2 regions of the Pseudomonas sp. FSO-7 genome follow, and region 1 is predicted to be linked to the other one. Evidence: predicted binding sites of a transcription regulator. Region 1 holds the regulator's gene; the other holds the start of a gene.
What was found. Region 1 encodes sigma-54, which starts transcription at its own class of promoters, with help from an activator protein. Its sites were predicted from a motif close to ANTGGCATNNANNTTGCTNT; they were not measured.

Region 1 (5,862 bases):
GCGCCGCTCTGGAACAGCACGCCCATGTGCTTGCGCGCATCGAACAGGTCGCTGCGAGACAATTGGGGAAGATTCTGGCCATTGACCCAGACTTCGCCGGCGCTGGGGCGCAACTGTGCCCCCATCAGCCGCAGCAGCGTGGTCTTGCCACACCCGGAAGGCCCCATGATGCCGGTGACCTTGCCCCGTGGTATGCGAATATCGATGTCATTGAAAATGCTGCGCGTCCCTCGCTTGAAGGACAGCCCCTTCAGCTCGACCGCGTAGGCGTTGTCGGCACTCATCTAAACTCCTTGCGATGCAGCCTCACATTCGAATGCCCTGGGCAGCCGACAAGCGCCGGCACCGCCGGGCACGCGAACCGGCGGCGAACTATATCACTGCAACAGCCAAGCGCCCAAGGCCAACGCCCCGCCCGTTAAGCCTGGCTTAAGGTAAAAGCCACATTTTATGTCAAACGTTGCGGCCCCTTGAACAAAGCATGACGAACTTACGTGAGGGAATTGTTCATTACCGCTATAATCGCCGCCTTTTCATCGGGCTATACGATTTCAGACATGAGCCAATCCAGCGACCTGATTCAATCGGCACAACGTACCATCCGCCTCGAGCTCGAAGCCGTGCAAGGCTTGCTGCCCCATATCGACGCTGATTTCGTACGCGCCTGCGAGATGATTCTGGCCAGCAAGGGCCGCGTGGTCGTGGTCGGCATGGGCAAGTCCGGGCACATCGGCAACAAGATCGCCGCCACCCTCGCCAGCACTGGCACCACGGCCTTTTTCGTCCATCCGGCCGAAGCCAGCCATGGGGACATGGGCATGATCACCCGGGACGACATCATCCTGGCCCTGTCCAACTCCGGCTCCACCAACGAAATCATCACCCTGCTGCCGCTGATCAAGCGCCTGGGCATCCAGTTGATCAGCGTGACCGGCAACCCCGACTCGCCGCTGGCCAAGGCCGCCGAAGTGAACCTCAATGTCAATGTCGAACACGAAGCCTGCCCGTTGAACCTGGCACCGACCTCCTCCACCACCGCCGCCCTGGTCATGGGCGATGCCTTGGCCGTGGCGCTGTTGGAAGCCCGAGGTTTCACGGCGGAAGACTTTGCTTTTTCCCATCCCGGTGGCGCCCTCGGCCGTCGCCTGCTGCTGAAAGTCGAAAACGTGATGCACGCCGGCCAGGAATTGCCACAGGTCGTGCGCGGCACACTGCTCAAGGACGCGCTCATGGAGATGACCCGCAAGGGGCTGGGCATGACGGTGGTCCTGGAGGCCGACGGCAAGCTCGCCGGGATTTTTACCGACGGCGACCTGCGCCGCACCCTGGACCGCACCATCGACATCCACAGCGCGACCATCGAACAAGTCATGACGCCCCACGGCAAGACCGCCCGCGCCGAGATGCTCGCCGCCGAGGCCCTGAAAATCATGGAAGACCACAAGATCAGCGCCCTGGTGGTCGTCGATGACGACGACCGTCCGGTGGGCGCCCTGAACATGCACGATTTGCTGCGTGCGGGAGTCATGTAAATGAACACAGACCTGTTGCAACGGGGCAAAGCCATCAAGTTGGCCGTGTTCGATGTGGACGGCGTGCTGACCGACGGTCGCCTGTACTTCCTCGAAGACGGCAGCGAATTCAAGACCTTCAACACCCTCGACGGCCAAGGTATCAAGATGTTGATGGCCGCCGGCGTACAGACCGCTATCATCAGCGGCCGCAAGACTCCGGTGGTCGAACGGCGTGCGAAGAACCTCGGCATCCCGCACCTTTACCAGGGTCGCGAAGACAAACTGGTGGTGCTGGACGAGCTTCTGGGTCAACTCAACCTAAGCTATGAACAGGTGGCCTACCTCGGTGACGACCTGCCAGACCTGCCGGTGATTCGCCGGGTCGGCCTGGGCATGGCGGTCGCCAACGCGGCCGGCTTCGTCCGCGAGCATGCCCACGGCGTCACCACGGCGCGAGGCGGCGAAGGTGCGGCCCGCGAATTCTGTGAACTGATCCTGCGCGCCCAGGGCCGCCTCGAAGCGGCCAACGCCGCGTACCTGTGAGCCATTTATGCTGAGCAAAAAGATTCGCACCATTGTGGTGTTTGCCTGTATCGCGGCGATTTTCGCCGCAGTGGGCTATTGGAACATCAGCCCCGAACGGTTTCTCGACCAGCCTGCACCCCAGGTCGAGGAGCGGATCGACTGGTACGCCACCAACACCCATACCCTGCAGTACCTGCCCGACGGCAAAGTGCAATATGAGATGACGTCCGACAAGGTCGACCACGTAAAGGCCACTGACATTACGCTGGTCACCAAGCCGGACCTGAACATGTTCCGCGGCACCGAATTCCCGTGGCACGTGCAGAGCGAGCACGCCGAAGTCAATTCCGGTGGCACCGAAGTGGAACTGATCGACTCGGTACGCATTGCCCGAACCGACGAGAAAAACCGCACGACCGTCATCACCAGTACACGCATGACCGTGTTCCCACAGCAAGAATATGCGCAGACCGAGCAACCCGTTAGAATCGACGGCGCCGGGGGTGTATCGACCGGCACGGGAATGAAAGCGTATTTGAAGGAAAGCAGGATACACCTGCTATCGAACGTAAGAGGACAGTATGAAGCTCGCTAAAACCCTCCCTATTTTGCTCAGTCTGGGCGCAGCACTGGGAAGCGCGAGCGCCTGGGCTCTTCCCAACGACCGCGACCAGCCTATCCGCATCCAGGCCGACGACGCCCAACTCGACGACAAGAATGGCGTCGCCACCTATAAAGGCGACGTGATCATCACCCAGGGCTCGATGAAGGTCACCGGCAACACCGTGACCATCACCCGCACCCCGTCCGGCGATATCGATGTGGTGACCTCGGTGGGCAACCTGGCCTATTTCGAACAGATGCAAACCGCGGGCGACACCAAGCCGGTACAGGGCTACGGGGTCACTATCCAGTACCACGCCTCCCAGGATCGCGTGGTTCTGATCGACCGTGCTAAGGTCGTCGACAAGGACAACAACGTTACCCAAGGCGAGAAAATCGTCTACGACACCAACAAGAAACTCGCCAGCGCCGGTCGCGCCACCGGCAGCAAGGTGACCGAGCAGCGTCCGCGGATCGATATGGTGATCCAGCCTAAAAAGAAAACCGAGCAGAAGGCCCAGTAATGGCAACTCTGAAAGCTCAGCACTTGGCCAAGAGCTACAAGAGCCGTCAAGTCGTGCGTGATGTCAGCCTGTCCATCGACAGCGGCCAGATCGTCGGCCTGCTCGGCCCCAATGGCGCGGGCAAGACCACCTGCTTCTATATGATCGTCGGCCTGGTCCAGGCCGATCAGGGTCGCGTGCTGATTGACGACCTGGATGTCAGCCACCAGCCGATGCACGGTCGGGCGAAGGCCGGCATCGGCTATTTGCCGCAAGAAGCATCGATCTTCCGCAAACTGTCGGTTGCCGACAACATCATGGCGATCCTCGAGACCCGCAAGGAACTCGACAAGGCCGGCCGTCGCCAGGAACTGGAAAGCCTGCTGCAGGAATTCCACATCAGCCACATTCGCGACAACCTGGGCATGAGCCTGTCGGGTGGCGAACGGCGCCGCGTGGAAATCGCCCGCGCTCTGGCCACCGCACCGAAGTTCATCCTGCTCGACGAACCGTTCGCCGGCGTGGACCCGATCTCGGTGGGCGACATCAAGCAGATCATCCATCACCTCAAGGCCAAGGGTATCGGCGTGCTGATCACCGACCACAACGTGCGCGAGACCTTGGACATCTGCGAAACCGCCTACATTGTCAATGACGGCCAATTGATCGCCGAAGGAGACTCCGCCGCGATCCTGGCCAATGACCTGGTCAAGGAAGTGTACCTGGGCCATGAGTTCCGCCTGTAAGCACACGTGTCTGGCGAATTGCCTGGGCGTCGTTTAATTTTATTATGGCGACGCTCTAGGCAAACACTTCAGTTTCAGGCATATAATTTGCTTAATTTTGGCGCTCCGGCGCCCTGTAGTGGATGGCGCATGTGCGCCGGCGAATAAGGTGTTAAGCCCCTGCCATGAAACCATCGCTAGTCTTGAGAATGGGCCAGCAGCTGACGATGACACCGCAGCTGCAACAGGCCATCCGCCTGCTCCAATTGTCGACCCTGGACCTGCAACAGGAAATCCAGGAGGCCCTGGAGTCCAATCCGATGCTCGAACGCCAGGAAGAAGGCGACGACTTCGATAACACCGACCCGCTGGCCGACAACGTCGAGCAGAAGACCAACACCGAGATCCCGGAACCGTCCTACCAGGAAGCCGCCCCAACGGTGGATAACCTCGAGGATGGCGAATGGAACGAGCGCATCCCCAACGAACTGCCCGTGGACACGGCCTGGGAAGATGTCTACCAGACCAGCGCCAGCAACCTGCCCAGCAGCGATGACGACGAGTGGGACTTCACCACCCGCACCTCGGCCGGCGAGAGCCTGCAAAGCCACCTGCTGTGGCAACTGAACCTGGCACCGATGTCCGACACCGATCGCCTGATCGCCGTGACCCTGATCGATTGCATCAACAACCAGGGCTACCTGGACGAGACCCTCGAAGAAATCCTCGAAGCCTTCGACCCCGAGCTCGACATCGAGCTGGACGAGATCGAAGCCGTCCTGCATCGCATCCAGCAATTCGAACCGGCCGGCATTGGCGCCCGCAACCTGGGCGAGTGCCTGTTGCTGCAACTGCGCCAGTTGCCTGCCAAGACGCCATGGCTGGCCGAAGCCAAGCGACTGGTCACCGATTACATCGACCTGCTGGGCGGTCGCGACTACAGCCAGTTGATGCGTCGCATGAAGCTCAAGGAAGATGAGCTGCGCCAGGTCATCGAACTGGTGCAGAGCCTCAACCCGCGCCCCGGCTCGCAGATCGAATCCACCGAGCCCGAGTACGTGGTCCCCGACGTGATCGTGCGCAAGCACAACGATCGCTGGCTGGTGGAACTCAACCAGGAGTCGGTGCCCAAGCTGCGGGTCAACGCCCAGTACGCCGGTTTCGTCAAGCGCGCCGACACCAGCGCCGACAACACCTTCATGCGCAACCAGTTGCAGGAAGCCCGCTGGTTCATCAAGAGCCTGCAAAGCCGCAACGAAACCCTGATGAAAGTGGCCACCCAGATCGTCGAGCATCAGCGCGGCTTCCTGGAGTACGGCGATGAAGCGATGAAACCGTTGGTCCTGCATGACATTGCCGAGGCAGTGGGCATGCACGAGTCGACGATTTCCCGGGTGACCACCCAGAAATTCATGCATACCCCCCGGGGCATCTATGAATTGAAATACTTTTTCTCCAGCCACGTCAGCACCTCCGAAGGCGGCGAATGCTCGTCCACGGCCATCCGCGCGATCATCAAAAAACTGGTGGCCGCGGAAAATCAGAAAAAGCCGTTGAGTGACAGCAAGATCGCTGGTTTACTGGAGGCACAAGGCATTCAGGTGGCCCGCCGTACCGTCGCCAAGTACCGTGAATCCCTCGGGATCGCGCCTTCGAGCGAACGCAAGCGGTTGATGTAACAGGCCACGCCACAGCGTTCCAGTGGCAGGCATTTCTGCCTGCCGCTTTATGCACTGGCAACGAAGGAGAAGCTGTATGCAAGTCAACATCAGTGGACACCAACTGGAAGTGACCGAACCCCTGCGCACCTACATCGGCGAAAAACTCGACCGATTGGAGAGGCATTTCGACAAGATCACCAACGTGCAAGTCACGATGAACGTCGAAAAGCTGCTGCAGAAAATCGAAGCCACGCTGCATATCCCCGGCGGAGAAGTGGTTGCCAACGCAGAGCACACAGACATGTATGCCGCGATTGACCTGCTGACCGAC
Region 2 (5,862 bases), 2.7 Mb from region 1:
GTCTCGTTGAGGGTGGTGATGCCTTCCAGGCTGCTGAACTGCGCCAACTGGGCAACGAACTCGCCGTTATCCTGTGGCTCCAGCGGGTTCTGGTTTTTCAGCTGGGTAACGAGCAACTGCAGGAACGCATCCTTGCCCAACTCCTTATTACCGGTGGCAGCGGTGGTCGCCGTGCCCAGGCCATCGCTCTTGGTGTTGGTCTTGACCGAGGAGTTGGCCAGAATCTCGTTGAGACTCAAACCGCTGGTAGTGTTGGTGACGCTCATGTGAATCGCCCCTTATCACTGACCGAGGGTCAGGACCTTCTGCATCATGGCTTTGGCAGTGTTCATCATTTCGACGTTGGTCTGGAACGAACGACTGGCGGAAATCATGTCGGCCATTTCTTCGACGACGTTGACGTTCGGGTAGTAGACATAACCCTTGGCGTCCGCGGCCGGATGGTTTGGCTCGTAGCGGGCCTCGAGGTTGCTCTGGTCTTCGACCACGCCGAGCACCTGCACACCCTGCCCGGCCGCGTCCTGGTCCTGGAACAGCGAGTCGCTGCCGCCGGACTGGCCGCCCTGGAACATGGTGGCGAATACCGGGTGGCGGGCGCGGTAGGTCTGGTCGATGCTCGAAGAAACGGTCTCGGCGTTGGCGATGTTACTGGCGACGGTGTTCAGGCGAGTGGTCTGGGCACTCATGGCACTGCCGGCAATGTTGAATACGCTAGCAATCGACATGGCTTACTCTCCGCGCAGGGCCGATACCAGCCCTTTGAACTTGCTGTTGAGCAGGGTGAAGCTGGCCTGGAAGTTCACGGAGTTTTCCGCGTAGTTGGACTGTTCCAGTTGAGCGTCCACGGTGTTCTGGTCGATCGACGGCTGCATCGGCGTGCGATACATCAGCGACTCGTCGCCATTGCCCAGGCCTTCGGCTTCGATATGACGGCTATTGGTCATGTTCAAGGCGAAGTGGCCGTTCTTGGTCTTCTCGTTCTGCTCGGCGAGCACTTTGGAGAAATCCAGATCCCGGGCCTTGTAGTTCGGGGTGTCGGCGTTGGCGATGTTGTTGGCCAGGACTTCGGCACGCTGGGCGCGGAAGCTCAGGGCCTGTTCGTGGATACCGAGCGCTTTATCGAAGCTGATGCTCATGTCGGAAACCTTTGGGTGACCAGAATGTACGTACGACGGCTAAAGCAAGCGCCGTGCCATTTTAAAAAAGCCCATAAACCGGGGCTTTGCGGACAGCGGCAAGGCGGCAATGCCAGAAAAGCGGCAACGGATTTCCGCCGGATGCCGCTTTTCTGCCGCTTTCTCCCAGGCAATGAGGGTCAAAGGTGGGAGCGAGCTTGCTCGCGATGGCGGTCTGTCAGTTACATCGATTTTGGATGTACCGCCGCTATCGCGAGCAAGCTCGCTCCCACAGGGATAGTGGCGGGGAGGAAATTAGCGGGCATAAAAAACGGGAGCCATTGAGGACCCCCGCTTTTTTGACAACCCTAGCCCATCACTTCGCCTGGTAGATGATCCCCGGGCTGCACTGGACCATCTGGTAATGATCCGGCAAACCGTTCAACGCCTCGGAGGCGCCAAGGAACAGGTAGCCGCCCGGCTTGAGCGTGCCGTGGATGCGCAGCAGGATGTCTTTCTTCACTTCGGCGGAGAAGTAGATCAGCACGTTGCGGCAGAACACGATGTCGAACTTGCCCAGGCTGGCGTAGCTGTCCAGCAGGTTGAACGAGCGGAACTCCACCCGACTCTTGATCGGCGCCTTGACCACCCACTTGCCCGGCCCTTTCGGATCGAAATAGCGTTGCAGGCGGTCCGGCGACAAGCCACGGCCGATGGCCAGGCTGTCGTACTCACCGGTCTTGCAGTTATTGAGCATGGTCCCGGACAAATCGGTGGCGACGATCTGCACGCCGCCCTTCAACTGGCCGAGGTTGGAGCGCTCGAACTCATCGATGGACATCGACAGCGAATAGGGTTCCTGCCCCGACGAACAGGCCGCCGACCAGATCCGCAGGCGCTGGCCCGGGCTGGCCTTGATGGCCGCCGGCAGCACTTTGTTCTTCAGCACCTCGAACGGATAGGTGTCACGAAACCACAGGGTTTCGTTGGTGGTCATGGCGTCCACTACCATCTCGCGCAAGCCGCTGCGCGGTTGAGTCTGGATACGCTGCACCAGCTCGCCCAATGACTTGAGACCCTGTTGCTCCATCAATTTATTGAGACGGCTCGACACCAGATATTGCTTGTTTTCACCAAGCAAGATGCCACAGGCTTTTTCCAGGAAGACCCGGAACTGTTCGAAATCCAAATTACCCGTAGACAAGATACCGCCTCTTTCATCGTGTTGACTTGCCGGGCGCACAACGCGCCCGACCTTTATTCTGCTGCCTTGATCCGATCGACGACCCGGGACGCCAGGTCATCGGGGCGGAATTTCGCCAGGAAATCGTCGGCGCCGACTTTCTTGACCATCGCCTGGTTGAAAACACCGGACAACGAAGTATGCAAGATGATGTGCAGCTTTTGCATACGTGGGTCGCTGCGGATTTCCGAGGTCAGGGTGTATCCATCCATCTCCGGCATCTCGATGTCGGAGATCATCATCAAGAACTCTTCCTCGGGCTTCTTGCCTTCGTCGACCAGCTTGCGCAGGTAATCCAGCGCCTGTCGCCCGTCGTTCAACGCCACCACCTCGACGCCAACCGTTTGCAGGCACCGGGTCACCTGCTTGCGGGCCACCGAAGAATCATCGACGGTCAGCACCCGCAGCGAAATCGCCTTGTGCTGGGTCTCGGCATCCACCACCCCCACGGAGATCGCTTCCGGCGTGGGCGCCACTTCGGCGAGGATTTTCTCCACGTCGATGATTTCCACCAACTGGTTATCGACCCGGGTCACCGCCGTCAGGTAGTGATCGCGGCCGGTGCCCTTGGGCGGTGGATGGATCTCTTCCCAGTTCATGTTGACGATGCGCTCCACCGAGCGCACCAGGAACCCCTGGGTCTTGGTGTTGTACTCGGTGATGATCACGAACGGATTGCTCTGGTCCAGCAACCGGCCGGAACCGGTCGCCATCGCCAGGTCGAGAATCGGGATGGTCGCACCCCGGATATTGGCCACACCGCACACGACGGGGCTGGACTTGGGCATCAGGGTCAGCTTGGGGCATTGCAGCACCTCGCGGACCTTGAATACGTTGATCCCATACATTTGTTGGCCGTCGAGACGGAACAACAACAGCTCCAGGCGATTCTGACCGACCAGCTGAGTGCGCTGGTTTACCGAATCCATTACTCCCGCCATGCCCTGACTCCTACCTAACGCTAATGTGTCCGACGCGCATTCATCACTAAACGGCACGGGGCTTGCTATTGAACCGGCATGAACGCACAAACGACATTTTCTCGACGCCTGACCACTCACTGCCGCCACTGGCTCGGTGCACTGCTGGCTGCCTGCCTGTTCACTTCGGGCGGTCCTGCCCTTGCGGCGGTTCCGGTTACCTTGCCTGATCTCCTTATCGGCGTCACTCAGGGCTTTCTTGAATTCACCGTAGAAGACTACCTGGCAACCAGTCAAACCGAAGGTCGTTACGAAATCGAAGTCAACCAGCTCGACCCCCGCTTGCGCATGTCCATGTGTGACAAGGAATTGACTGCGTCGCTGGAGAGCCCGGCCCGGCCCCTGGGCCGCGTCACGGTGAAGGTTCGTTGCGACAGCGCCGCGCCCTGGACGGTGTTCGTGCCCGCTCAGGTGCGCCTGTTCCGGGACATTGTCACCACCACGCGTCCACTCAAGCGGGCCGGGATCGTCGAGCCCCAGGACGTGATATTGCGCGAGCGGGACATCAGCCAGATCACCCAGGGTTTCCTGACCTCTGTCGATCAGGCCATCGGGCAGAAACTTGTCCGACCAATGGTCGCCGACCAGGTCGTGACGCTGGTGCATCTGGAACAGGCCGAAGTGGTCCGCAAGGGCGACCAGGTGGTCATCACCGCCCGCAGCGGCTCCCTGGCCGTGCGGATGCCTGGCGAGGCCCTGGCCAACGGCGGCATGCGTGAACAGATACGGGTAAAAAACCTTAATTCCCAGCGCGTCATCAAGGCGCAGGTGATGGCCCCAGGCCAAGTGGAAGTGGCGATGTAGTGATCGGGTAGAGGAGGTAGAAAGCTGGCGCTTGATCCCGGTGTTCCCTAGACTGTGCCTTACGCAAAGGCAAGCGCAGACGTGCGCACGTTCATTGAATAAATGAGCCTAAAGTTTTTTTGGGGATGGCCGAAAACATGGCAAGCGTCCAAATACCCAGAGGTTTTTTACCATGGTCATCGATTTCAATCGTTTAAACAGCTCTTCACCGCTGACAGGCACTACGCGTACCAGCGCCACCAAGGAAACTGTCGAAACCGACAAATCCGCGCCGCTGTCCACGCCAGCCGAAAAGGTCAGCAACGGGGAGTCGGTACACCTCAGCAATGAGGCTCAGCAGTTGCAGAAGGTCACTGACAAGCTGCGCGATCAACCTGTCGTCGACAACGCCCGCGTGGCCGAGTTGAAAGCAGCCATCGCCGATGGCAGCTACAAAGTCGACAGCAACCGCGTAGCCAGCAAACTGCTCAACTTCGAAGCCCAGCGCTAGGCCGCCGCCTGCGCGAGGCTTTTGGACGCTAAGACCCAAGGCCAGCCATGCACGACACTCATTTATTGCAACTGATCATCGACGACTTCGTTCCAGCGCAACAATTGCTGGAGCTATTGCAGGCCGAATCCGTGGCCCTGCACGGTCGTGACATGCCTTTGCTGGAAAATATCCTGGCGCAGAAACAGGCACTGATCATCTTGCTCGACCAGCATGGCCGCAAGCGCAGCGAGATCCTCGCCAGCCTCAACCTGCCCGCCAGTCCTGACGGCCTTGAGCAATTGGCCAACCAGTCGACCCTCGGCGATCAATTGCGGTCCCAGAGCAAAGTGCTCAACGACCTGCTCGCCCAATGCCAGGCGACCAACGCCCGCAACGGCCAGTCGATCCTGATGCAGCAGGCCGCCACCGCCAACCAGTTGCGCATTCTCAACGGTGGCGAGATCCCGACGCTGTATGACGCTAGCGGTTCGACGGCCCGAATGGTCAAGCACCGCCCGCTCAGCCAGGCATGAAACGAACCATGCCTTCGCTCTATCAACGCGCGGCACATGCTGGCAAAATGCTGGCCATTCGTAGTCGTATTTTGCCTGGAGATTGACCCACCGTGTTCAATGCCTCAAACGCGGATGATGCTCCGCAGCCCCCCAAGGTCCTCACCACGCCACTGGAAATCTCCGGCAACCTGCGGATGCTGCAAGATAGCCACGACCCGCTGATCATTACCTTCCATGAACGTACCCAGCGCTTCCAGAGCTATCTGGTCAATGTCGATCGCGAGACCAACTCCATCGCCCTGGATGAAATGATTCCTCGGGACGGCGAGCGTTTCCTGCTGGCCGGCGAACCGTTTCGCGTCGAAGGCTTCCATGACGGCGTGCGCATCGCCTGGGACGGCAAGGGTCCATTGACCATCGATGAGTCCAGCGACGGTCGCTGCTATCGCGGCGCCCTGCCCGACGAAGTGGTCTACCACCAACGCCGCAATGCCTTCCGCGCCGCCCTGAAACTTGCCCAGCTTGTGAGTGTTGAACTGGGCGGCGACAAACTCAAGTCCCCCGTGGAAGGCAAGCTGCTGGACATTTCCGCCACCGGTTGCAAGCTGCGTTTCGACGGTGACATCACCCAACGCCTGCAATTGGGCCAGGTGTACGAGCGCTTCATCGCCGCCTTGCCGTTTGGCAACATGATCGCCCCGGTCGAGCTGCGTTACCTGCATTTCGAAGAAAG

Region 2: flgB (flagellar basal body rod protein FlgB) is a predicted target of sigma-54. The motif match lies at 1,178-1,197, and genes of this name have one in related genera.

The regions. Positions count from the first base shown of each region.
Region 1 is NZ_CM184193.1:1,065,951-1,071,812, reverse strand. It holds gene AC515T_RS04525 (ATP-binding cassette domain-containing protein) at 1-284, opposite strand, end outside; gene AC515T_RS04520 (KpsF/GutQ family sugar-phosphate isomerase) at 558-1,532, shown strand; gene AC515T_RS04515 (KdsC family phosphatase) at 1,533-2,057, shown strand; gene lptC (LPS export ABC transporter periplasmic protein LptC) at 2,065-2,634, shown strand; gene lptA (lipopolysaccharide transport periplasmic protein LptA) at 2,621-3,166, shown strand; gene lptB (LPS export ABC transporter ATP-binding protein) at 3,166-3,891, shown strand; gene AC515T_RS04495 (RNA polymerase factor sigma-54) at 4,056-5,549, shown strand; gene hpf (ribosome hibernation-promoting factor, HPF/YfiA family) at 5,626-5,862, shown strand, end outside.
Region 2 is NZ_CM184193.1:4,982,807-4,988,668, forward strand. It holds gene flgD (flagellar hook assembly protein FlgD) at 1-266, opposite strand, end outside; gene flgC (flagellar basal body rod protein FlgC) at 282-725, opposite strand; gene flgB (flagellar basal body rod protein FlgB) at 729-1,136, opposite strand; gene cheR (protein-glutamate O-methyltransferase CheR) at 1,492-2,319, opposite strand; gene AC515T_RS21755 (chemotaxis protein CheV) at 2,373-3,299, opposite strand; gene flgA (flagellar basal body P-ring formation chaperone FlgA) at 3,378-4,142, shown strand; gene flgM (flagellar biosynthesis anti-sigma factor FlgM) at 4,315-4,632, shown strand; gene AC515T_RS21770 (flagella synthesis protein FlgN) at 4,680-5,147, shown strand; gene AC515T_RS21775 (flagellar brake protein) at 5,240-5,862, shown strand, end outside.